2 regions of the Variovorax sp. SPNA7 genome follow, and region 2 is predicted to be linked to the other one. Evidence: predicted binding sites of a transcription regulator. Region 2 holds the regulator's gene; the other holds the start of a gene.
The links. Region 2 encodes LexA, which represses DNA repair genes until DNA is damaged. Its sites were predicted from a motif close to ACTGTATNNNNATACAGT; they were not measured.

Region 1: RZE77_RS17910 (DNA topoisomerase IV subunit B) is a predicted target of LexA. The motif match lies at 4,432-4,449, and genes of this name have one in related genera.

Annotation. Positions count from the first base shown of each region.
Region 1 is NZ_CP138513.1:3,821,989-3,833,680, forward strand. Features, by position in the region: gene parC (DNA topoisomerase IV subunit A) at 1-273, opposite strand, end outside; gene RZE77_RS17900 (Kelch repeat-containing protein) at 320-1,441, opposite strand; gene RZE77_RS17905 (lytic transglycosylase domain-containing protein) at 1,485-2,375, opposite strand; gene RZE77_RS17910 (DNA topoisomerase IV subunit B) at 2,402-4,399, opposite strand; gene RZE77_RS17915 (MFS transporter) at 4,579-5,802, shown strand; gene RZE77_RS17920 (hypothetical protein) at 5,826-5,966, shown strand; gene RZE77_RS17925 (class I SAM-dependent methyltransferase) at 5,975-6,544, shown strand; gene dapA (4-hydroxy-tetrahydrodipicolinate synthase) at 6,666-7,514, shown strand; gene bamC (outer membrane protein assembly factor BamC) at 7,654-8,748, shown strand; gene RZE77_RS17940 (MBL fold metallo-hydrolase) at 8,754-9,530, shown strand; gene RZE77_RS17945 (hypothetical protein) at 9,609-9,881, opposite strand; gene RZE77_RS17950 (hypothetical protein) at 9,975-10,490, opposite strand; gene RZE77_RS17955 (JmjC domain-containing protein) at 10,480-11,622, opposite strand; gene RZE77_RS17960 (FKBP-type peptidyl-prolyl cis-trans isomerase) at 11,637-11,692, shown strand, end outside.
Region 2 is NZ_CP138513.1:3,200,778-3,212,469, forward strand. Features, by position in the region: gene icd (NADP-dependent isocitrate dehydrogenase) at 1-1,051, opposite strand, end outside; gene RZE77_RS14995 (cell envelope biogenesis protein TolA) at 1,271-1,594, shown strand; gene RZE77_RS15000 (hypothetical protein) at 1,748-1,942, shown strand; gene RZE77_RS15005 (DUF192 domain-containing protein) at 2,035-2,493, shown strand; gene RZE77_RS15010 (superoxide dismutase) at 2,563-3,144, opposite strand; gene xseA (exodeoxyribonuclease VII large subunit) at 3,195-4,505, opposite strand; gene RZE77_RS15020 (MotA/TolQ/ExbB proton channel family protein) at 4,819-5,451, shown strand; gene RZE77_RS15025 (ExbD/TolR family protein) at 5,522-5,947, shown strand; gene lpxK (tetraacyldisaccharide 4'-kinase) at 5,948-6,988, shown strand; gene RZE77_RS15035 (Trm112 family protein) at 6,969-7,151, shown strand; gene kdsB (3-deoxy-manno-octulosonate cytidylyltransferase) at 7,148-7,921, shown strand; gene adk (adenylate kinase) at 8,058-8,714, shown strand; gene RZE77_RS15050 (asparaginase) at 8,742-9,731, opposite strand; gene lexA (transcriptional repressor LexA) at 9,805-10,488, shown strand; gene RZE77_RS15060 (hypothetical protein) at 10,617-10,985, shown strand; gene RZE77_RS15065 (D-2-hydroxyacid dehydrogenase family protein) at 11,078-11,692, shown strand, end outside.

The DNA of each region.
Region 1 (11,692 bases), 620 kb from region 2:
GCGGCCGAGCACGTCGCCGACCACGCGCGCGCTCTTGACGGGCTTGGCGCCCACGGTGCCGTTGGCGCCGCCGAAGCCCAGGCCCATGCGCGACATCGAATACAGGATGCGCCGCTGCACCGGCTTCTGGCCATCGGACACGTCGGGCAGCGCGCGGCCCTTGACCACGCTGAGCGCGTATTCGAGGTAGGCGGTCTGTGCGTAGTCGGCAAGGGTGAGGGTGGTGTCGCCGTCGGTGGGACCCTGGAGATCGAGCGGAGGTTGGGAGTCCATGTGGAAGAGAGAAAGAGAAACGGTTGCGGGCTGTGCGCGTTCGCGCTCAGCCCAGTGTGAAAGCCTCGTGCACCGCGGACTGCACGGCGCCGCCGAGCACCGCGCCGCCGCCGGCCACGTAGATCCAGTCGCCGATCACCGCGGCGCCCACCGCATGGCGCGGCGTGAGCATCGGGGCATGGCGCTGCCAGCTGTCGGCCACGGGATCGTAGCTTTCCATCTGGCCGAACACCTTGGCCTGGCGCGGCACGCCGCCCGCCAGGAAGCCGCCCTCCCCGCCCATCGCGAAGAAGCGGCCGCGGTACACCACGAGCCCGTGGCCCGATCGCGCGGTGGGCAGCGGCGCGCGCAGCTCCCAGGTGTCGCGCGCGGGCAGGTAGACGTGGTGCAGGTCGGTGTTGTATTCGAAGGTGTTGAAGCGCCCGCCGATCACGTGGATCTGGCCGCCGTGCGCCACGCAGCCCACGTGGTCGCGCGCGCCGGGCAGCGGCTTGGCGGAGGACCAGCGGTCGGCCTTGGGGTCGTAGACCTCGTGCCAGCCCACGCTCGCGCGTTCGGCGGCAGGCTCGGAGGCGCCGCCGATCAGGTGCAGCACACCGCCCTGCATCACCGCGGCTGCGGCGCCGCGCGGACGTGGCAGCGGTGCGATGGCGCTCCAGCGGTTGGCCGCGATCTCGTAGACGTAGGCGTTGGTGTCGGAGCGGCGGTTCTGCTCGACGAAGCCGCCCAGGGCGTAGACCCGGTCGCCATCGGCCGCCACCGCCACATGGTTGGCGCCGCGCGGCAGCGGTGCGCCGTCGAGCCAGCGATCGGCCTTGGGGTCGTAGATGTGGTGGTAGTCGCGGTTGACCGCGCCCTCGCCATAGCCGCCGACCACGTGCATGCGCCCTTGCGCCGCGGTGGCCCAGGCCATCTCGCTGCGCGGAATGGGCAGCGCCGCACGCGGCACCCAGCGGCCCGCGGGGCCGGCCGGTGCGGGGCTGTCGGTGACGCGTTGGGCTTCCTGCTCCGGCGTCATGTGGTGCGGAACGCCGCCCTGCAGCCGCGCGTAGGGTTCCTTCGACGAAGGCGCCGGCGGCAGCGTGTCGTGCGTGGCCGCGTGCTGCGCGCGCGCGGCGCTGGCCACCGCGCAGGCGGCGGTCGCGAGAACGAAGCTTCGGCGGTGCATGAAGAAGGGCTCCTTCATCGGCGAGGAAAGGCGGGGCCGGCCATCAGGACACCGGAGCGTCCGAGCCGCCGTCCGGCACCGCCGATGGCTCGGGCGCATCGGGCATGGCCGGTATGGCGCCCGGCGAATCGGGCGGCATGTTGCCGCGGCCCAGGGCGCCGCCCTTGGGTACGGTGAGTTCCATGCGGATGCGCCCCGGCGTCTTGCCGCCGCGCCCGCCGCCACCCGCCATGGCCGACGATCCCGCCGCCGATGGCTTGAGGTAGGCGTAGAGCTGCAGCACGGTCTGCACGTAGTTCTGCGTTTCCTTGTAGTTGGGGATCTTGTTGCCCGCGCGCTGCACCGCGCCTTCGCCCGCGTTGTAGGCAGCGAGCGCCAGCTCGATCTGGCCCGGGAACATGGCGATCAGGTCGCGCAGGTAACGAGAGCCCGCGCCAATGTTGATGCGCGGATCGAACAGCTTCTTCTCGATGGTGCTGCGCTTGTCGGCTGCCACGCCGTAGCGCTGCGCGGTGGCCGGCATGAGCTGCATCAGCCCCATCGCGCCCTTGGGCGAAACGGCCTGGGCATCGAAGCCCGATTCGGTGGCGATCAGCGCCTGCAGCAATTCGTAGTCGATCGAATGCTTGTTCGCCGCATCGCGCAGCGCGGCCTTGGCGGTCTTGTAGCTTGGCGAGGCCTCGAACAGGGCCAGCAGGGTCTGCGAGGCCTGTGGCACCTTGCCGTCGAGCTTGCGCCCGCCGCGCGCGAACGGTGCCAGGCCCTGCGCGGTGTCGAAGCTCTGGCCGCGGCGAAAGAAGACCTGGTAGCGCTCGTCGATCTTTTCGGACGCGAAGTGCGCCACGCCCTTGCTGTCGATGTAGCCGTAGACGTCAGCGGCGTGCGCGAGCCCCTGCTGCGCGCACAGCAGCAGGGCCAGGAGCAACGGACGCATGAGATCTGGAATTTTCACGAGGGTGGTCAAACATCGATATCGACATCGTCGGCGCGCAGTTCCATCAGTTCGCGCCGGGCGGCTGCCTCGCCCTTGCCCATGAGCTTGGTGATCTCGCCCTGGGTCGAGCTGAAGTCGAAGCGCCCCAATTGCACCTTCATCAGGCGCCGGGTATCGGGATTGAGCGTGGTTTCCCACAATTGTTCCGCGCTCATTTCGCCCAGGCCCTTGAAGCGGCTGATGCTCCAGGCGCCTTCGCGCACGCCATCTTTGCGCAATTTGTCGAGCGTGGCCGTGAGTTCGCCCTCGTCGAGCGCATACACCTTGGAGGCCGGCTTCTTGCCGCGCGCAGGCGCATCGACGCGGAACAGCGGCGGCTTTGCGACATACACGTGGCCGGCTTCGATGAGTTTGGGAAAGTGGCGGAAGAACAGCGTGAGCAGCAGCACCTGGATGTGCGAGCCGTCCACGTCGGCATCGGAGAGGATGCAGATCTTGCCGTAGCGCAGGCCGCTCATGTCGGGCGTGTCGGCAGGGCCGTGCGGATCGACGCCCACGGCCACCGAGATGTCGTGGATTTCGGTGTTGGCGAAGAGCCGGTCGCGCTCCACTTCCCAGGTGTTGAGCACCTTGCCGCGCAGCGGCAGGATGGCCTGGCTTTCCTTGTCGCGGCCCATCTTGGCGCTGCCGCCGGCCGAATCGCCCTCGACCAGGAAGACTTCGTTGTGGCTGATGTCCTTGCTCTCGCAATCGGTCAGCTTGCCGGGCAGCACGGCCACGCCGGAGCCCTTGCGCTTCTCGACCTTCTGCCCGGCGCGCTGGCGCGTCTGCGCGGCCTTGATGGCGAGTTCGGCGAGCTTCCGGCCGTAGTCGACGTGCTGGTTGAGCCAGAGTTCGAGCGCGGGGCGCACGAAGCTCGACACCAGGCGCACGGCATCGCGCGAATTGAGGCGTTCCTTGATCTGGCCCTGGAACTGCGGGTCGAGCACCTTGGCGCTCAGCACGTACGAAGCGCGTGCGAACACGTCCTCTGGCAGCAGCTTCACGCCCTTGGGCAGCAGCGAGTGCAGTTCGATGAAGCCCTTCACCGCGGTGAACAGGCCGTCGCGCAGGCCGCTCTCGTGCGTGCCGCCGGCGCTGGTGGGAATCAGGTTGACGTAGCTCTCGCGCACCGGCTGGCCGTCTTCGGTGAAGGCCACGCACCAGTCGGCGCCCTCGCCTTCGGCGAAGTTGTCGGCGTTCTTGTCGGCATGGCCACTGCCTTCGAATAGCGGAATCACCGGGTCGCCGTTGAGCGTCTGCATCAGGTAGTCGCTCAGGCCGCCCTTGTAGAGCCACTGCTGCGTTTCCTTGGTCTTCTCGACCGTGAGCGTGACGCTCACGCCCGGCATCAGCACGGCCTTGCTGCGCAGCAGGTGGGTGAGCTCGGCCATCGGAAGCGCCGCGGTCTCGAAGTACTTGGCGTCGGGCCAGGCGCGCACCGTGGTGCCCTGCTTGCGCTCGCCGGCTTCGAGCTTGCGGATTTCGAGCGCCTCGATCACGTCGCCGCCGCTGAAGGCCAGCCGGGCGATCGAGCCTTCGCGGTGCGTCGTCACTTCGAGGCGCTTCGACAGCGCGTTGGTCACCGACACGCCCACGCCGTGCAGGCCGCCCGAGAAGCTGTAGGCGCCGCCCGAGCCCTTGTCGAACTTGCCGCCGGCGTGCAGCCGGGTGTACACGAGCTCGACCACGGGGGCTTTTTCTTCAGGATGCAGGCCGAAGGGAATGCCGCGGCCGTCGTCCTCGATGCTGACCGAGTTGTCGGCATGCAGCGTGACCTTGATCTTCTTGCCGTGGCCCGCCAGCGCTTCGTCGGCGGCGTTGTCGAGCACTTCCTGGATGATGTGCAGCGGGTTGTCGGTCCGGGTGTACATGCCCGGGCGCTGCTTCACGGGCTCGAGGCCCTTGAGCACGCGGATGGAGCCTTCCGAGTACCCGGAGGACGCGGACGATGAACTGGGGGGAGTCTTGGGGGGAGTCGCCATGGGGGCGGATTGTAGTCAGTCGCCACCAAACAACTGGATACCCATACAGGCACGCGGCGCGTTCACGGCAGGCCGCCGGCTTTGATGCGTGCCGCGCATCAAAGCCGGCGCCACAAATCATCAATGGCCTTGGCCGCCGGCGCGCCTGCCCAAGTGGCCAAGTCGCTACATTCGATGGCATGCAAGCCTCTTCTCCCACTCTCTCGGTCAAGCAGGTGCTGATCTGCGGCGCCATGATCGTCACGCTCTCCATGGGCATCCGCCACGGCTTCGGCCTCTGGCTGCAGCCGATCACGCAGGCGCAGGACTGGAGCCGCCAGACCTTCTCGTTCGCGCTGGCCGTGCAGAACCTGTCGTGGGGCATCTTCGGCGTGTTCGCGGGCATGGTGGCGGATCGCTTCGGCGCCTTCCGGGTGCTGATCGCCGGCACGGCGTTCTATGCGCTGGGCCTGCTGGGCATGGCGTATTCGCCCACGCCGCTGCTGTTCACGCTGAGCGCCGGCGTGCTGATCGGCGCGGCGCAGGCCGGCACCACCTATGCGGTCGTCTACGGCGTGATCGGGCGCCAGATTCCGGCCGAGCGGCGCTCCTGGGCCATGGGGGTAGCGGCGGCGGCCGGCTCGTTCGGGCAGTTCCTGCTGGCGCCGATCGAGGGGCTCTTGATCAGGCAGCTGGGCTGGCAGAGCGCGCTCGCGGCGGTGGCGATGCTGGCGCTGGTGATCATGCCGCTGGCCTTCGGCCTGCGCGAACCGCAGCGCGGCGCGCTCGCCGGGCACCGCGACCAGTCGGTGCTGCAGGCGGTGGGCGAGGCCTTCCGCTACCCGAGCTTCGGGCTGCTGATGGCGGGGTATTTCGTCTGCGGCTTCCAGCTCGCCTTCATCGGCATCCACATGCCGACCTACCTGCGCGACCAGCGCCTGCCGGCCGAGGTGGCGGGCTACGCGCTGGCGCTGATCGGGCTCTTCAACGTGTTCGGCACCTACACGGTCGGGCTGCTGGGCCAGAAGCTGGCCAAGCGCAAGATCCTGGCGGCCATCTACTTTGCGCGGGCGGTCTCGATCGCGCTGTTCCTGCTGGCGCCCATTTCGCCGCTCAGCGTGTACGTGTTCTCGGCGGCCATGGGCTTCCTGTGGTTGTCGACGGTGCCCGCCACCAACGCGATCATCGCGGGCATCTTCGGCGTGGCGCACCTGTCGATGCTCAGCGGCTTCGTGTTCCTGAGCCACCAGGTCGGCTCGTTCATCGGCGTCTGGCTGGGCGGCTACCTGTACGACACCACGGGCAGCTACGACATCGTCTGGTACATCGCGATCGCGCTGGGCGTGTTCGCGGCGCTGATCAACCTGCCGGTGAAGGAAAGCGCCATCGCGCGCGCCGGCCGGCCGGCCGCCGTGCCCGGCTGACCCTGGCGGAGGACAATGGCCCCATGACTCCGCAGATGCGCCACCACCTCGTGCATGCCGGCTGGCTGGCCGCCGCGCTGGCGGCGCTGGGCGGCGTCTTTGCGCTCTACGTCCACCCGGATTTCCTGGTGGCGCTGGTCGACCAGGTCTGGTCCTGCTTCTGATCATTGCTATGAAAGATGTAGCACCTTCGCATGGCGGAACAGCGCCGTCGGAATGGATCGTGCGGTGGTCCCACCTGCTCGCCCCTGGCGCCACCGTGCTTGACGTGGCCTGCGGCCACGGGCGGCACATGCGCTGGTTCGCAGCGCGCGGGCATGCGGCGACGGGCGTGGACCGCGCGGCCGAGGCTGCCGAGGCCGCGGGCGCCTTCGGCCACGTGCTGACCGCCGACATCGAGGCGGGCCCCTGGCCCTTCACGGGCCAGGCCTTCGGCGCGGTGGTCGTCACCAACTACCTGTGGCGTCCGCGCATGGCGGACATCGTGGCCGCGGTCGCGCCCGGCGGCGTGTTGCTGTATGAAACCTTCGCAGCGGGCAACGAGATGGTCGGCAAGCCCTCGCGCCCCGACTTCCTGCTGCGGCCCGGCGAACTGCTGGCCGCATGCCGGGAATTGCACGTGGTGGCCTACGAGGACGGCTTCCTCGCCGAACCGGCGCGCTTCGTGCAGCGCATCGCGGCCATCCGTGTCGACGATGCCAGCGCGGGCCAGCCCCCGCGCCATCTGCTGCAGGGAAATTGAGCCCCCCGGGGCCGCCGTTTCCGGGGACGCCGGAGTCAGTAGAATCGGCGCTTTCGTCCACCCGACAGAGAGATTCCCCTTGGAGCAACTGACAGGCAGCATCGTCGCTCTTGCCACGCCGATGCACGACGACGGCAGTGTCGACTACCCCGCCCTTCGCCGGCTGATCGACTGGCACATCGACGAAGGCACCGATTGCCTCGGCGTGGTCGGCACCACCGGCGAGTCGCCCACGGTCGACGTGGAAGAGCATTGCGAGATCATCCGCGTGGCGGTCGAGCAGGCCAAGGGCCGCGTGCCCGTGATGGCCGGCTGTGGCGCCAACTCGACCAAGGAAGCCATCGAGCTCGCCAAGTTCGCCAAGGGCGTGGGCGCCGATTCGCAGCTGCAGGTCGTGCCCTACTACAACAAGCCGACGCAGGAAGGCCAGTACCAGCACTTCAAGGCCATCGCCGAAGCCGTGGGCGACCTGCCCACCGTGCTGTACAACGTGCCCGGCCGCACCGTGGCCGATATGGCGCACGACACCGTGCTGCGCCTGGCGCAGGTGCCGGGCATCATCGGCATCAAGGAAGCCACCGGCAACATCGAGCGCGCGCAGTGGCTCATCCGCGACCTGCCCAAGAGCTTTGCCGTGTACTCGGGCGACGACCCGACCGCAGTCGCCCTCATGCTCTGCGGCGGCCAGGGCAACATCAGCGTCACGGCCAACGTCGCGCCGCGCAAGATGCACGAGCTGTGCGTTGCGGCCATCGCAGGCGATGTGCGCCGCGCGATGCAGATCCAGTTCGAGCTGATGCCGCTGCACCGCCACCTGTTCGTGGAGCCCAATCCGATCCCGCTGAAGTGGGCCATGTCCAGGCTCGGGCTGTGCGGCGGCGCATTGCGGCTGCCGCTCACCGAGCTGGCGGAAACGAACCGGCCCGTGGTCGAGGCCGCCCTGCGCGCCACCGGCCTGCTCAAGGGCTGACTCCCGTTTTTCTTCTCGACACCCCATCGCTTTCCCTGCCGCATCGAGGTTACGCAACCTTTTGCCTGAACCGTGCTCAGAGAGTGCGGGCAATGCGGCCCACAGATTGACCGAACCCATTCCAACAAGGAAGACGACGTTGAAGAACCTTTCGCACATTTCGCGAGCTGCACTGCTGGCCACCCTCGTTGTCAGCCTCGCCGCCTGCTCCGTTCTCGAGAGCGACAAGATCGACTACAAGAGCGCCGGCAAGGCTCCCACGCTCGAAGTCCCGCCCGACCTGTCGCAGCTCTCGCGCGAAAACCGCTATGCGGTGCCGGGCGGTGCGGTCACGGCCAACGCCTACCAGGCCGGTGCCGCCAACGCGCCGGGCATTCCCACCGCGGTGGCCAACATCGGCGACGTCCGCATGGAGCGCTCGGGCACGCAGCGCTGGATCGTGATCAACCGCTCGCCCGACCAGCTCTGGGATCCGGTGAAGGACTTCTGGCAGGAAAGCGGCTTCCTCCTGACCACCGAGCAGCGCAACCTCGGCATCATGGAAACCGACTGGGCCGAGAACCGCGCCAAGCTGCCGCAGGACATCATCCGCGGCACGCTGGGCAAGCTGGTCGATTCGGTCTACTCGACCGGCGAGCTCGACCGCTTCCGCACGCGCCTGGAGCGCACGCCCACGGGCACCGAGATCTTCATCAGCCACCGCGGCATGCAGGAGGTCTACAACAACAGCCGCCAGGACCAGACCGTCTGGCAGCCCCGCCCGAGCGATCCTGAACTCGAGACCGAATTCCTGCGCCGCCTGATGGTCAAGCTCGGCGTGACGCAAGAGCAGTCGAAGATCCTGGCCGCCACCACCGCGCCGTCCAAGACCGCCACCGTCGCCAATGTGGGCGGCCAGCCGGTCGTGCAGATCAGCGAAGGCTTCGACCGCGCATGGCGCCGCGTGGGCCTGGCGCTCGACCGCACCGGCTTCACCGTGGAAGACCGCGACCGCAGCGCCGGCATCTACTACGTGCGCTACGTGACCCCGAATCCCGACAAGAAGGAGCCCGGCTTCTTCGGCAAGCTGTTCGGCAGCTCCGGCAAGAACGAAGCACCGATCAAGTTCCGCATCCTCGTGAAGGGCGGCCAGGGCGAGAGCACCACGGTCTCGGTGCTGAACGCGAACGGCGCGCCCGAAACCTCGGCGAACGCGCAGCGCATCGTCCAGGTCATTGCCGACGACCTGAAGTAAGCCGCATGCTCCGCTTCCGAAGCCTCGGCAGCGGCAGCACGGGCAACGCCGCGCTGGTGGAATCCAGCAGCGGCGGGCGCACCTCGCGGCTCCTGGTCGACTGCGGCTTCGGCCTGCGGCAACTCGACCTGCGGCTCGCCAAGGCCGGGCTCGCGGCCGGCGACATCGATGCGGTCTTCGTCACCCACGAGCACGGCGACCACATCGGCTGCGCCCACTCGCTGTCGCGGCGCAACCGCATTCCCGTCTGGATGAGCGAAGGCACCTGGCTGGCCACCGGGGCCCGCGATTTCGAAGGCCGGCTCAACCTCGCGCGGGACGACGCCGAGTTTGCAGTCGGCGATATCGCGGTGCAGCCCTTCACCGTGCCGCACGATGCGCGCGAGCCGCTGCAGCTTCGCTGCTCCGACGGTGCGCGCACGCTGGGCGTGCTGACCGACCTGGGCCATGCCACCGCGCATGTGCTGGCCCGCCTGAGCGGGGTGCATGCGCTGCTGCTCGAGTTCAACCACGACAGCGAACTGCTCGCCAATTCGGCCTATCCGGCCTTCCTGAAGCTGCGCGTCGGCGGCAGGCACGGACACCTGTCGAACGATGCGGCCGCGGAGATCGCGCGCGCGGTGCGCCACGACGGCCTGCGCCACGTGGTCGCGGCCCATCTGAGCGAGCAGAACAACCGTCCCGACATCGTGCGGCGCCTGATGGCCGAAGCCCTTGGCGGGCACGAGGCCGAGATGCTCACGGCCAATGCGTCGGAAGGCTCGCCCTGGCTGGACGTGTGATCGCGCGGTGTTGTTCCGAGCCCCCATGCAAAAAGCCGCCTCATGGCGGCTTTTTGCCGGGGTGAATGAACACCCGGGTTATTGCTTCGGCGCTTCGTTCTTCTTGGCAGCTTCGGTCGCGGCATTGGCGGCGTCCAGCGCCGAGGATGCACCCGGCGAAGGCGTGGTTGCGGCCGACGGATCGGTGGTCGACGGGGCCGGCGCAGCTGCGGGCGGCGGCGGGGCCGGTTCGGTCACCGGAGCGGGCGGGGGTGTCACAACCGCCGGCGCGGCGTCCTCTTTCTTTCCGCAGGCCACGAGTGCGGCAGCGGCGATCAACGAAGCGAGCAGGACGGACGATGACTTCTTCATGGAAACTCCTTTGGCAATGGATGTCAGAACGAAAAAATTCTAGACCCGCATCGCTGCCCGTTTGTGTCTCGCGGCCTCATTCGCGGCATTGGCTTACAAGCCCAGTGTCGACGCCGGAAATGCGGCAACGCCCACTCGCCACGACTCATCGATTGTTTCGCGCAGTTCGCGCCGCGCCCGCGGATCGAAGCCGCACAGGCCGCGGCTGCGCTCGGGATCGGTGCGGTGGGCGAACCACCCGGGCGTCCAGATGGCGCTCGGCACCGCGGTGCTGCCCGCCTCTGCACGCACCGCGCGGCATTCGATGATGTGATCCCACATGCGCCGCCACGCAACGAAGCGCGCATGTGAACGTTCGACTGCATCGAAGCGCTGCGCCAGCAGCATGAGGCGGCGGCCCGTGGCCGACCAGGCCTGGAGCGCCTCGATGCTGGCCCGCTCGCCGAGCGGCCAGTCGACGAAGTCGGGATCGCTGAACACCAGCTCCCTCCACCCCTGCCGCGCTGCGCTCGACAGCGCGTCCCGCACCATGCCCGCGAAGGCTTCGGGGCCATCGAAGCGTCCTTCGGGCAAGGCCGGCGCGGACGCCGCGAAACTCTCATTCGGCATGGGCCCACCCCGCTTCGCACCACTCGGCCAGCAGTGCGAGTGCACCGTCGCTCGCGCGCGCCAGTTCGCGCGGCCCGAGCGCGCGGCGGTCGGCCAGCCGCCGCATCAGCGTTGCATCGGCCCCGCCTGCGCGAAAGCTCTCGCCATTGATGTAGAGGTGCCGCGCGTCGTAGAGCATGCGCGTGCGGCGGTCGAGCGCCACGGCGTGCAGTTCAGCTGGTGCCTCGGCGCCCTGTTCGAACCAGACGTTGGCCTTGGGTTCGGTCAGCGATTCGCCCAGCGCGCGGTCGATGGCGTCCGGATCGCGCAGCGCGGCGTCGACCGCCTTGCGCGCAAAGGCCTGCAGCGCGGCCGGCATGGCGGCCGGTGCCTCGACCGCGGGCTGCGTCGGATCGCGGTAGCGCGCCAGCTCGGCCGGGCCCGCATCTTCCAGCGCTTCCGCATACGCCTGCGCCACGCGCGCCAGCAGGTCGGCGCCAAGCTCGCCGGCCGCGGAAGACCGCAAGCCGATGGAGCAGGTCATGCAGTCGTCGCCGACCGCCACGCCGTCGTGCGCATAGCGCGGCGGCAGGTACAGCATGTCGCCCGGCTCGAGCACGAAGCTTTGCTCGGGCTCGAAGTTCTCGAGGATCTTGAGCGGCACGCCCTGCTGCAGGCGCAGGTCGCTCTGCTTGCCGATCGACCAGCGCCGCCTGCCCTGCGCCTGCAGCAGGAACACGTCGTAGCTGTCGAAATGCGCGCCCACGCCGCCCTGGTCGCTCGCATAGCTGATCATGAGGTCGTCCAGCCGCGCATCGGGCAGAAAGCGGAACTGCTGCAGCAGCGCGTGCACGCCGTCGTGGTGCAGGTCGACGCCCTGCACCAGCAGCGTCCACGCCGGCTGCTTGCGCGGCGGCAGCGCGCGCCGCGCAAGCGGCCCATGCCTGAGCGTCCAGCCGGCCTTGCCATGGCGGATGAGGCGCGATTCGACGTCTTCGCGCTCGGCCAGGGCAAAGAGCGCGCTGCGCTCGATCGGTGGCACCATGGCGGGAATGGCCTGGCGCACCAGCAACGGTTTCTTCTGCCAGTGCCGCCGCATGAACTGCGCGGCGCTCAGGCCGCCGAGCAACGGCAGCGGTTGTGTAATCTCCATGGGAGAATTCTGCAATGGAAATCTCTGAACAATGCGTGGTCGGCCTGACCTGGACGATGAAAGACACCCT
Region 2 (11,692 bases):
TGCCGGCGTACTTGGGCGCCGTGCCGTGGGTGGCTTCGAACATGGCGACGGTGTCGCTCAGGTTCGCGCCCGGGGCAATGCCGATGCCGCCCACCTGGGCCGCCAACGCGTCAGACACGTAGTCGCCGTTCAGGTTGAGCGTGGCAATCACGCTGTACTCGGCGGGGCGCAGGAGGATCTGCTGCAGGAATGCGTCGGCGATGCTGTCCTTGACGGTGATTTCCTTGCCCGTCCTGGGATTCTTGAACTTCATCCACGGACCGCCGTCGATCAGCTCGGCGCCGAATTCCTTGGCGGCCAGGGCGTAGGCCCAGTCACGGAAGCCACCTTCGGTGAACTTCATGATGTTGCCCTTGTGCACGATGGTGACGCTGGGCTTGTCGTTGTCGACCGCGTACTGCAGCGCCTTGCGCACGAGGCGCTCGGTGCCTTCCTTCGACACGGGCTTGACGCCGATGCCCGAAGTGTTGGGGAAGCGGATCTTCTTGACGCCCAGTTCGTCCTGCAGGAACTTGATGAGCTTCTTGGCCTTGTCGCTTTCGGCTTCGAACTCGATGCCGGCGTAGATGTCTTCCGAGTTCTCGCGGAAGATGACCATGTTGGTCTTGTGCGGCTCGCGCACCGGGCTGGGCACGCCTTCGAAGTACTGGATGGGGCGCAGGCAGACGTAGAGGTCGAGTTCCTGGCGCAGCGCAACGTTCAGCGAACGGATGCCGCCGCCGACGGGCGTGGTGAGCGGGCCCTTGATGGACACCACGTAGTCGCGCACGGCGTGCAGCGTTTCCTCGGGCAGCCAGACGTCGGGGCCGTAGACCTTGGTCGACTTTTCGCCGGCATAGACTTCCATCCAGTGGATCTTCTTCTTGCCGCCGTAGGCCTTGGCCACTGCAGCATCCACCACCTTGAGCATCACCGGGGTGATGTCCAGACCCGTGCCGTCGCCTTCGATGAAGGGAATGATCGGCTGATCAGGCACATTGAGCGAGTTGTCGGCGTTGACCGTGATCTTCTGGCCTTCGGCCGGGACTTTGATGTGCTGGTAGCTGGACATGAGGGGGAATGACTCCGGGAGTGACGTAATTCGGACGACTGTCTGCGAATTCAGACAGCGATGGGGAATCGCTGTACAGCCCGCGAACAAATCGCTGTACATTTTAGACGCAACCCATCAGCTGGCGTTTGTCAACCTAAGAGACAATGGTCTCGTTAGTGGCTGACCTTCTGCTCGCCGGGAGGCGTTTCCAACCAATTCTCGATAGAGGAATCATCAATGAGCAAAATTCTCGCAGTCATGATCGCTGGCCTGTTCGCCGCTGGCGCCTACGCCCAGAACCCCACCGGCACCACGCCCGAGCAAGGGAACGCCACCAGCAGCAAGCCGCAAGCCCGCGCCGAAGCCAAGAAGGAAGCCAAGCCCGCAGGCCAAGTGGCCGCTCCCGCTGGCGACATCGCCAAGACGCCCGAGGGCGGCACGTTCGGCGCCGACAAGGCTGGCGTTGCCGGCGAAAAGCGCGCCAAGACCCGCGACGACCGCCGCCGCAACAAGGACGGCAGCGTGAAGCGCAAGTCGACCCAGGGCGGCACGCCCGAGTAAGTCGGCCCAGGCCGTACAAGAAGCGCTCTCCGGAGCGCTTTTTTTTCGCCTGCAGCAACGAGACTGCTGTCAACCGGGGCGAACGGCTGCCGCGTTGAAGCTTGACCTTCCGATGGAAGGTGATCCATATCAACGAATTTCAAAGGATGTCTCATGAACAAGCTGCTCGCAGCCCTCGTCGCCGGTCTCTTCGCAGCCGGCGCATTCGCGCAAACCCCGCCCGCACCAGCGCCGGCTGCACCTGCCGCCGTTCACAAGGCGAAGCAACCCGTGAAGCACTCCGTCAAGAAGCACAAGGCTCGCCATCACCTGGCCAAGGCGCACACGGCTGCAGCCAAGAAGGTGTAAGCTTCCAAGCTCCCGGCAATGCCCGCATCAGCGGGCATTTTTATTGGCCCGGCGTCCTCGAATCCTTGGGCCCCGTCCTGAAAGAAGCCCCGATGTTCCAGCGTTTTGCCGCCCTGCTCCTGCTCGCCGCCGCCCTGGCGGGCCCCGCGCAGGCACAGCAGCAACCCCAGACCGACCTGCAACGCACCAAGCTGTCCGTCGGCCTGTATACGATCGATGCGCAAGTCGCGCAGACACCCCGGCAGCGGGAGATCGGCCTGATGTTCCGCAAGGAGATGCCGCAGGCCGAAGGCATGATCTTCGTTTTCGACCAGCCGGCCACCCAGTGCTTCTGGATGCGCAACACGCTGCTGCCGCTGACGGCCGCCTTCGTGGCGGATGACGGCCGCATCGTCAACCTGGTCGACATGCAGCCCATGACCGAGAACTCCCACTGCTCCGAGGAGCCCGTGCGCTTCGTGCTCGAGATGAACCAGGGCTGGTTCGCCAAGAAGAACATCAAGAAGGGCGCCAAGCTCGGCGGCGAACTGTTCGCCGCTTCGAAGCGCTGAGCGCCCGCCTTTCACCAGCCCACGAAAAAGCCGACCCGAGGGTCGGCTTTTTCATTGGGAGAACCCGGCTCAGCCGAAGTTCTTGGCCGCGAAGTCCCAGTTCACCAGCTTGGCCAAGAAGGTCTCGACGAACTTCGGGCGCAGGTTGCGGTAGTCGATGTAGTAGGCGTGCTCCCAGACGTCCACCGTCAGCACCGGCGTGTCGCCGGTGGTCAGCGGCGTGCCCGCGGCACCCATGTTCACGATGTCCAGCGAGCCGTCGGCCTTCTTCACCAGCCAGGTCCAGCCCGAGCCGAAGTTGCCCACGGCCGACTTCACGAACGCTTCCTTGAAGGCGTCGTAGCTGCCCCACTTGGCATCGATGGCCTTGGCCAGCGCGCCGCCCGGAGCGCCGCCGCCCTGGGGCTTCATGCAGCTCCAGAAGAAGGTGTGATTCCAGATCTGGGCGGCGTTGTTGTAGATGCCGCCGCTGGACTTCTTGACGATGTCCTCCAGGGGCATCGATTCGAACTCGGTACCCTTTTGCAGGTTGTTGAGGTTCACCACGTAGGCGTTGTGGTGCTTGCCGTAGTGGTACTCGAGCGTTTCCTTCGAGTACTCGGGTGCCAGCGCGTCGAGGGCGTATGGCAGGGGTGGGAGCACATGTTCCATGGTTTTTTCTCGTGGGTTGGTTGTGGGGAATAAAGGATTCTAGAAAGGAATTACGCACCGGGCGTCGGACGCGTTCCCGTTTTGCCGGGCGTCACGGCCAGGTCGACCGAACCGTCGGCGAGCCGTGCGACCACGGCGTCGCCCGGGCTCAGCTTCTTCGCGCTGACGATCGCGCGGCCGTCGGGATCGGTGAGCCAGGCATAGCCGCGCTGCAGCACCAGCGCGGGATCGAGCAGCCGCAGGCGCAGGGCGACGCGTTCCAGCCGCTCGCGCCGCTGCGCCATCGCGCGCTCGAGCTTGAGCGGGAAATCGGCGGAGATCGCGCGCGGCACCTGGGCAAGGCGCTCGGCCCTGGACAGCAGCGCATAGCGCAGCCGCTGCGAATGGTGAGCGAGCCGCAGCTGCTGGCGCGCCACCAGTCCGGAGGGCCGGCCCAGGCGCGCTGCGGCCTGGTCGAGGCGCTGTCCCAGAGCGTCGAGGCGCGCACCCAGCGCACTGTCGAGCCGGTCATTCAACAGATCGATCGCACCGAGCCACATCGCCTGGGGCGCGCTGACGAGTTCCGCCGCGGCCGTGGGCGTGGGCGCGCGCAGGTCGGCGCAGAAGTCGGCGATGGTGAAGTCGGTTTCGTGGCCGACGCCGCAAATCAGCGGAACCGGGCTTTGGACGATGGTGCGCGCCAGGGCTTCATCATTGAACGCCCAGAGATCCTCGATGGAGCCGCCCCCGCGCACCAGCAGGATCACGTCGACGGCCGGCTCCAGCGCGTACAGCGATTGCAGCGCGCGCACGAGTTCCGCCGGTGCATTGGCGCCCTGCACCGCCGCCGGTGCCAGGACCACGGGAATGTGCGGCACCCGGCGCCGCAGCGCCGTGACCACGTCGTGCAGCGCCGCGGCGCCGAGCGAGGTGACGAGGCCGACCGCGCGCGGCATCACGGGCAGCGCCCGCTTGCGTTCCGGATCGAACAGTCCTTCGGCTTCTAGCCGCGCCTTGCGCTGCAGGAATTGCTCGAACAACGCGCCCTGGCCGGCGCGCTGCAGGCTTTCGACCACCAGTTGCAGGTCGCCGCGCGGTTCATACACCGCCAACCGGCCGCGCACCTCGACCTGGTCGCCGTCGCGCGGCGAAAAATCGAGCAGGCCCGCCGCGCGCCGGAACATCGCGCAGCGCAATTGGCCGGACGAATCCTTGAGCGCGAAGTAACAATGTCCGCTCGAAGCACGCGAGAAGCCGGAAATCTCGCCGCGCACCGCGACCGGATTGAAGCGCGCATCGAGCGCATCGGCCACCGCCCGGCACAGCGCGCCCACAGCCCAGATCCGCGGGCCCGGCGTTGGATTCGCGTCACGCAGGTTCACAGGACGCCCGCGCGGCCGGCGCCCACTCTTCCACAGTGGGTTGCCTGGCCTCGATGCCGCGGCCTCGATACGGAACAGGTGCACGGTTTGTCGTGCAAGCTGTTGATTTCATTGGAAAAAGAACTGCTCAAAATTCAATCGATCTAGCGGGAGGCCCGTCCCATGCGGGTCCGGACAAGTTGCGCAGCGGGTTAATCACAAAGTTATCCACAGAATCTGTGCGTCTTCGCTGACATGCAAACAAGCCGCGTGGCGATGGTGGCCTCGGTGGATAATCGCCGCGCATTTGCAGTCTACGGGGCCGGAGGATTCCTTGTTTTCCATCATAGTTGCCGCGGGCTGGCCGATCTGGCCATTGCTCGCCTGTTCGATCGTCGCGCTCGCCTTGGTTATCGAACGTTTCACAAGCCTCAAGACCGTGAAGGTCCTGCCGCCCAAGCTGCTCGACGAAGCCATTACCGTGTCGCATGGCGCCGTGCCGGGGCCCGACGTGGTGACCAAGCTCGAGCGCAATTCGATGCTCGGACAGGTGCTGGCCGCCGGCCTGCGGGCGCTCAATGCCAATCCGCGCTGCACCGAGGACGACCTGCGCGCCGCCATGGAGGCCTCGGGCCGCACCGTGGCGCACAAGCTGGAGCGCTACCTGCCGGCGCTGGCCACCATTGCATCGGCGGCGCCCCTGCTCGGCCTGCTGGGCACGGTCATCGGCATGATCGAGATCTTCGGCTCGCAGTCGCCCGGCAGCGGCGCGGTGGGCTCCGGGAACCCCGCGCAGCTGGCGCACGGCATCTCGATCGCGCTCTACAACACGGCCTTCGGCCTGATCGTGGCCATTCCGACCCTGATCTTCTGGCGCTATTTCCGCAGCCGGGTCGACGAATACCTGCTCAACCTCGAACTGTCGGGCGAGCGCTTTGCCCGCCACCTGAACGCGTTGCGCAAATGATGGGTTTTGCGTCGTTTGCCACTGCGTGTGCCGCGCTGGCCCGCGGAGGCTTGCCATGAGCCGCGGCCGCATGCAGTTTCGCCACGGCGCGCGCGACGAGCCGGAGATCAACCTGATCCCGTTCATCGACGTGCTGCTGGTCATCCTGATCTTCCTGATGCTGTCGACCACCTACAGCAAGTTCACCGAGATGCAGCTTCGGCTGCCGACGGCGGACGTCGATTCGCAGCGCGACTATCCCAAGGAAGTGATCGTGGCGGTCTCCGCCGACGGCCGCTACTCGATCAACAAGAAACCCGTGGCCGACCGCAACGTGGACACCGTGGCCGCTGCACTGGGTGCGGCCGCAATCGGCGGCAAGGACAGCGTGGTCATCATCAGCGCCGACGCCAGCAGCCCGCACCAGGCCGTGATCACGGTGATGGAAGCCGCGCGCCGCGTGGGTCTGGTGCAGATCACTTTCGCAGCCCAGTCGACGGCGCAAGCAGGGCACTGAGTGCCGTCGCAGGGCCGCAGCACCACCGGCACCACCGGCCCGATCGCTGTGCCGGCCTCGCGGCTGCAGCGTGCCTGGCTGCATCGCGGCGTGCTGGCCTGCCTGCTGTGGCCCCTGTCGCTGCTCTACGCGGTGCTTTTCGGGCTGCGGCGCTGGCTCTACCGGATGGGATGGCGCACGACCGAACGCGTCCAGGTGCCGGTGATCGTGGTCGGCAACGTGATTGCCGGCGGCGCGGGCAAGACTCCGGTCGTGATGGCAGTCGTGCGGCACCTGCAGGCTCGCGGGCTTCAGGTTGGCGTGGTGTCGCGCGGCCATGGCCGCCGCACCGGCGACTGCCGCGAAGTACTCGCCGAGAGCAACGCCCACGATGTCGGCGATGAACCGCTGCTGATCCGCCGTGCCACCGGCGCGCCGGTGTTCGTGGCACGGCGCCGCATCGAGGCCGCGCGCGCCCTGCTCGCCCGGCACCCGGCCACGCAGGTCATCGTGAGCGACGACGGGCTGCAGCACCTGGCGCTGGCGCGCGACATCGAGATCTGCGTGTTCGACGACCGCGGCGTGGGCAACGGCTGGCGGCTGCCCGCGGGGCCGCTGCGCGAACGCTGGCCGCGCCCGTGCGACCTGGTGCTCCACAGCGGAGAACATCCCGCGTTCGAGGGCGGCTACACCGCCACCCGTGCGCTCGCGCATGACGCCGTGGCAAGCGACGGCAAACGCACGCCGCTCGAGGCACTCGCCGGCGAACCGCTGATCGCGCTGGCGGCCATTGCGCGGCCCGAAGCGTTCTTCGGCATGCTGCGGGCGCGCGGGCTGACGCTTGCCGAGACGATCGCCCTGCCGGACCACTACGATTTCGAAGGCTGGCAGCGTCCTGCCGGCACCGGGCAGCGCCTCGTCTGCACCGAAAAAGATGCCGTCAAGCTGTGGCCCAGGGCGCCCGATGCGCTTGCGGTGCCGCTGGACTTCGCACCCTCGCCAGAATTCTTCGCCGCGCTCGACGCAAAGCTATCATCGCTCGATGGATACCAAGCTGCTTGAACTGCTCGTCTGCCCCGTCACCAAGGGCCCGTTGACCTGGAACCCCGAGAAGCAGGAGCTCTGCTCGCGCAGCGCACGCCTGGCCTACCCGGTGCGCGACGGCATTCCCGTTCTGCTCGAGAACGAAGCCCGCACGTTGTCCGACGAAGAGCTGGGGCTGTGAGCTTCACCGTCCTGGTGCCGGCCCGGCTGGCTTCGACGCGGCTGCCCAACAAGCCGCTGGCCGACATTGCCGGCCTGCCCATGGTGGTGCGCGTGGCCCGGCGTGCCAGCCAATCCGCAGCCGCGCGCGTGGTGGTGGCCGGCGACGATGCATCCATCGTCGCGGCATGCAGGACGCATGGCGTGGAAGCCATCCTGACCCGCCAGGACCACCCGAGCGGCTCCGACCGCCTGGCCGAAGCCTGCGAGCAACTGGGTCTGGACGGCAATGACATCGTCGTCAACGTCCAGGGCGACGAGCCGCTGATCGATCCCGCGCTCATCGACGCCGTGGCATCCGCGCTGGCCACGCATCCGGAAGCCGCCATGAGCACGGCGGCCCACGAGATCGACTCGCTCGACGACTTCCTGAATCCAAACGTGGTGAAGGCGGTGCTCGATGCACAGGGCAACGCGCTGTATTTCAGCCGCGCGCCCATTCCGTGGTGGCGCGACGGTTCCGCCAACGGTGCGCCGCCTTCCGTGCTGCCCGCACCGGCGCCGCTGCGGCACATTGGCATCTACGGCTACCGCGCCGGCTTCGTGCGCAGCTTTCCTTCGCTGGCACCCGCACCCGTCGAGGCCACCGAAGCGCTCGAACAGCTGCGCGCGCTGTGGCACGGGCATCGCATCGCGGTGCACGTCAGCCATGTCGCACCTGGGCCCGGCGTCGATACCCCTGCGGACCTCGAGCGCGTGCGCGCGGTCTTCGCCGCCGATCCGGCGCGCTGAAAAAGTGCGCTGCTGCGAGGGCGGCAGCGGAAAATCATCACGCTGTCGCATGCTATCCTCGACGCAACTCCGCCTTGCCCCGCTCCCGGGCTGACGCTTGGCGCGACACAAGATCGAAGAACCCTCCGAGGACACCATGAGACTAATTTTGCTGGGCGCGCCCGGGGCGGGCAAAGGCACGCAAGCGGCCTTCATCTGCCAGAAATACGGCATTCCTCAAATTTCGACCGGTGACATGCTGCGCGCTGCCGTCAAGGCGGGCACCCCGCTCGGGCAGCAGGCCAAGGCCGTCATGGAGTCGGGCGGCCTCGTGAGCGACGACCTGATCATCAACCTCGTGAAGGAACGCATCGCGCAACCCGATTGCGCCGGCGGCTTCCTGTTCGACGGCTTCCCGCGCACCATTCCGCAGGCCGACGCCATGAAGGCGGCCGGCGTCAAGCTCGACTACGTGCTCGAGATCGACGTGCCGTTCAGCGACATCATCGAACGCATGAGCGGCCGCCGCTCGCATCCTGCGTCGGGCCGCACCTACCACGTCAAGTTCAATCCGCCCAAGGTCGAAGGCAAGGACGACATCACGGGCGAAGACCTGATCCAGCGCAAGGACGACGAGGAAGAAACCGTGCGCAAGCGGCTCGAGGTCTACAGCCAGCAGACGCGCCCGCTGGTCGACTACTACTCGGCCTGGGCCAAGGCCGATCCGGCCTCGGCGCCGAAGTACCGCGCCATCCAGGGCGTCGGCAGCGTCGAAGAGATCAAGCAGCGCGCACTCGCGGCCCTCAGCAGCTGAATCTCGTCGGCTGCCCGCGGCCGCCGCTCAGGCGGCCGCCGTTTCCATCAGTTCCAGCATCAGTGCGATGCGCGCCTTGACGGGCGTCAGCGCACCGGCGTCCCGCAGCAGATCGCCGGGCTTCGGCAGGATGCGTCCATTCGCGCAGCGGGTGGCACGCAGCACCGCCACGCCGGCATCCTGAGCCCGCAGTGCCGCTGCCTCGAGCGCATGGTGCACCGTGCCATTGCCGGTCGCGGCCACGACCAGCCCGCGAACCGGTTCGGCAACGCCCGATGCGCGCTCCTGCAGCAGCAGATCGACGAGCGCGCCGCTTGCGCCTGCATGGCTGGTGACGATCTCCACGCGCGGCCAGCGCACCGCCGCCCCTGCCTTCGCTTCAGGAATCTTCGAGGCCCCGCCCACCGCCTGCGGCCAGTCGCGCAGGCGCCGCACCGCGCCCTCTTCCACGTAGCCGACCGGCCCTGCATCGCCCGATGAAAACGCGTCGGGGCGATAGGTGTGCACCTTCTGCACATCCAGCGCGCCGTGGATGGCACCCGCGCAGACCACCGTCACGCCATGCGCCGCCGGCGTGGCCGCGACGGCGATCGCATCGCGCAGGTTCTGCGGACCATCGGGCGAGAGCGAACTGGCCGGGCGCATGGCGCAGGTCAGCACCACGGGCTTGCCGGGCGCAAGCACCGCCTGGAGGAAGAACGCCGTTTCCTCGATGGTGTCGGTGCCGTGCGTGATCACCACGCCCGCCACGTCGGCCTCGGCCAGCCAGGAGGCGCAGCGCCCGGCGAGCTGCAGCCAGACGTCGAAAGCCATGTCCTTGCTGTCGAGCTGCGCCACCTGCTCCGCGACAAGCGCCACGCCTGCGGGCGCGTCGATGCCGCCGAGCAGGTCCGCCACACCCACCTCTCCAGCGGTGTAGCCGATGTTGTCGGCGCCGCTCGCGGCCCGGCCTGCGATGGTGCCGCCAGTGCCCAGGACCACGACGCGCCGCAGGCTGGGCGAAAGGGAATTAACCATGGGTTGCCAACTTTTAAAAACTGGTTAAAAATACAGGTACTGGATATTCAGCCAGTGCCGCAAGGAACCACATATGCAGTTCGCCGTGAAGCTTACCGCCCGCCAGCAGCAGATCCTGGACTTGATCCAGAGCGCCATCGCCCGTACCGGCGCGCCGCCCACGCGGGCCGAAATCGCCAATGAGCTCGGGTTCAAGTCGGCCAATGCCGCCGAGGAGCACCTGCAGGCCCTGGCCCGCAAGGGCGTGATCGAACTTGTCAGCGGCACTTCGCGCGGCATCCGGCTCAAGGGCGACGCGCTGCGTTCGCTCAACGAGTCGCGCCACCGTGAAGGCGGCCAGTTCTCCCTCTCGCTGCCCGGCATGTCGCAACTCGCGCTGCCCCTCATCGGCCGCGTGGCGGCGGGCTCGCCCATCCTCGCGCAGGAACATGTCGACCAGACCTACTACGTCGAGAACACGCTGTTCCAGCGCCAGCCCGACTACCTGCTCAAGGTGCGCGGCATGTCGATGCGCGACGCCGGCATCATGGACGGCGACCTGCTCGCGGTCCAGGCCACCAAGGAGGCGCGCAACGGCCAGATCGTGGTGGCCCGGCTGGGCGACGAAGTCACGGTCAAGCGCCTCAAGCGCAACAAGCAGGTCATCGAGCTGCACGCCGAAAACCCCGACTACCCAACCATCGTGGTCCAGCCCGGCGAGCCCTTCGAGATCGAAGGGCTGGCGGTGGGCCTGATCCGCAACACCATGCTGATGTAGGCCGCGCAGCCTGCACCCCATCCGGCCGCAACAGGTGGCGGGCGTATGGCGCTTTGTCGCCATCACCCTGTTGCGTCCATTCAAAGAAATCCTGCCTGTGTTCAACCTCAGACTTTTTTGGAGTTCACATGGGAATCGCCCTCCTCGCCATCGCTGATTTGTGGATGCCGCTGCAATCGCTTGCAAGCCGGCTGCTGCCGGCACGCCGTCCGGCTCGCCGAGACACCGGCAGCACCTCCGCCGGGTTGCGCTACGTCGCGGTCCGGCCGGCCTGCACGGCCCGCGCCCAGGCGGCAGCTACCAGCACAGCGCCGGCACCGGTGCGGCCGCTGCGCGTCATTCGCGTGGTCGACGGCCACCAAGGCGACAAACGCAGCACCAACCGAATGGTGATTTCGGGCCGCATGGCCGATGTCTGCGCCGAGCTCGACCGCCTGGCGGCACTCGAGGCGATGGAAACGATCAGCACCGCGCCCCGCTCCACCCAGCTGCACTGAACCCGTGCAACCCCCGGTGACCGTTACCCGGGGTGGGTATCCAAACGTTCACACGCGCGTCATGCCAATGCTGCGAGGCACAATGGCACGCCATGAACATTGTGATCCTCGACGATTACCAGGACGCCGTGCGCAAGCTGCGCTGCGCCGCCAAGCTGGACGCGTACGCAGCCAAGGTCTACACCAACACGGTCAAGGGCATCGGGCAGCTCTCGGTTCGGCTGAAGGATGCCGACGTGATCGTGCTGATCCGCGAGCGCACCCACATTTCTCGCCAGCTGATCGAAAAGCTTCCCAAGCTCAAGCTCATTTCGCAGACCGGGCGCGTCGGCGGCCACATCGACGTCACTGCGTGCACGGAGCGCGGCGTGGCGGTGGCCGAGGGCACCGGCTCGCCCCAGGCGCCTGCCGAGCTGACCTGGGCGCTGATCATGGCGGCCATGCGCCGCCTGCCGCAGTACATCAGCAACCTGAAGCACGGGGCCTGGCAGCAATCGGGGCTCAAGTCGGCCTCCATGCCGCCGAATTTCGGGCTGGGCTCGGTGCTCAAGGGCAAGACGCTCTGCATCTGGGGCTACGGCCGCATCGGCCAGCTGGTGGCGCGCTACGGGCAGGCCTTCGGCATGCAGGTGGTGATCTGGGGGCGCGAGGCAAGCTGCGCCAAGGCCCGCTCCGACGGCTTCCAGGTGGCGCAGAACCGCCACGAG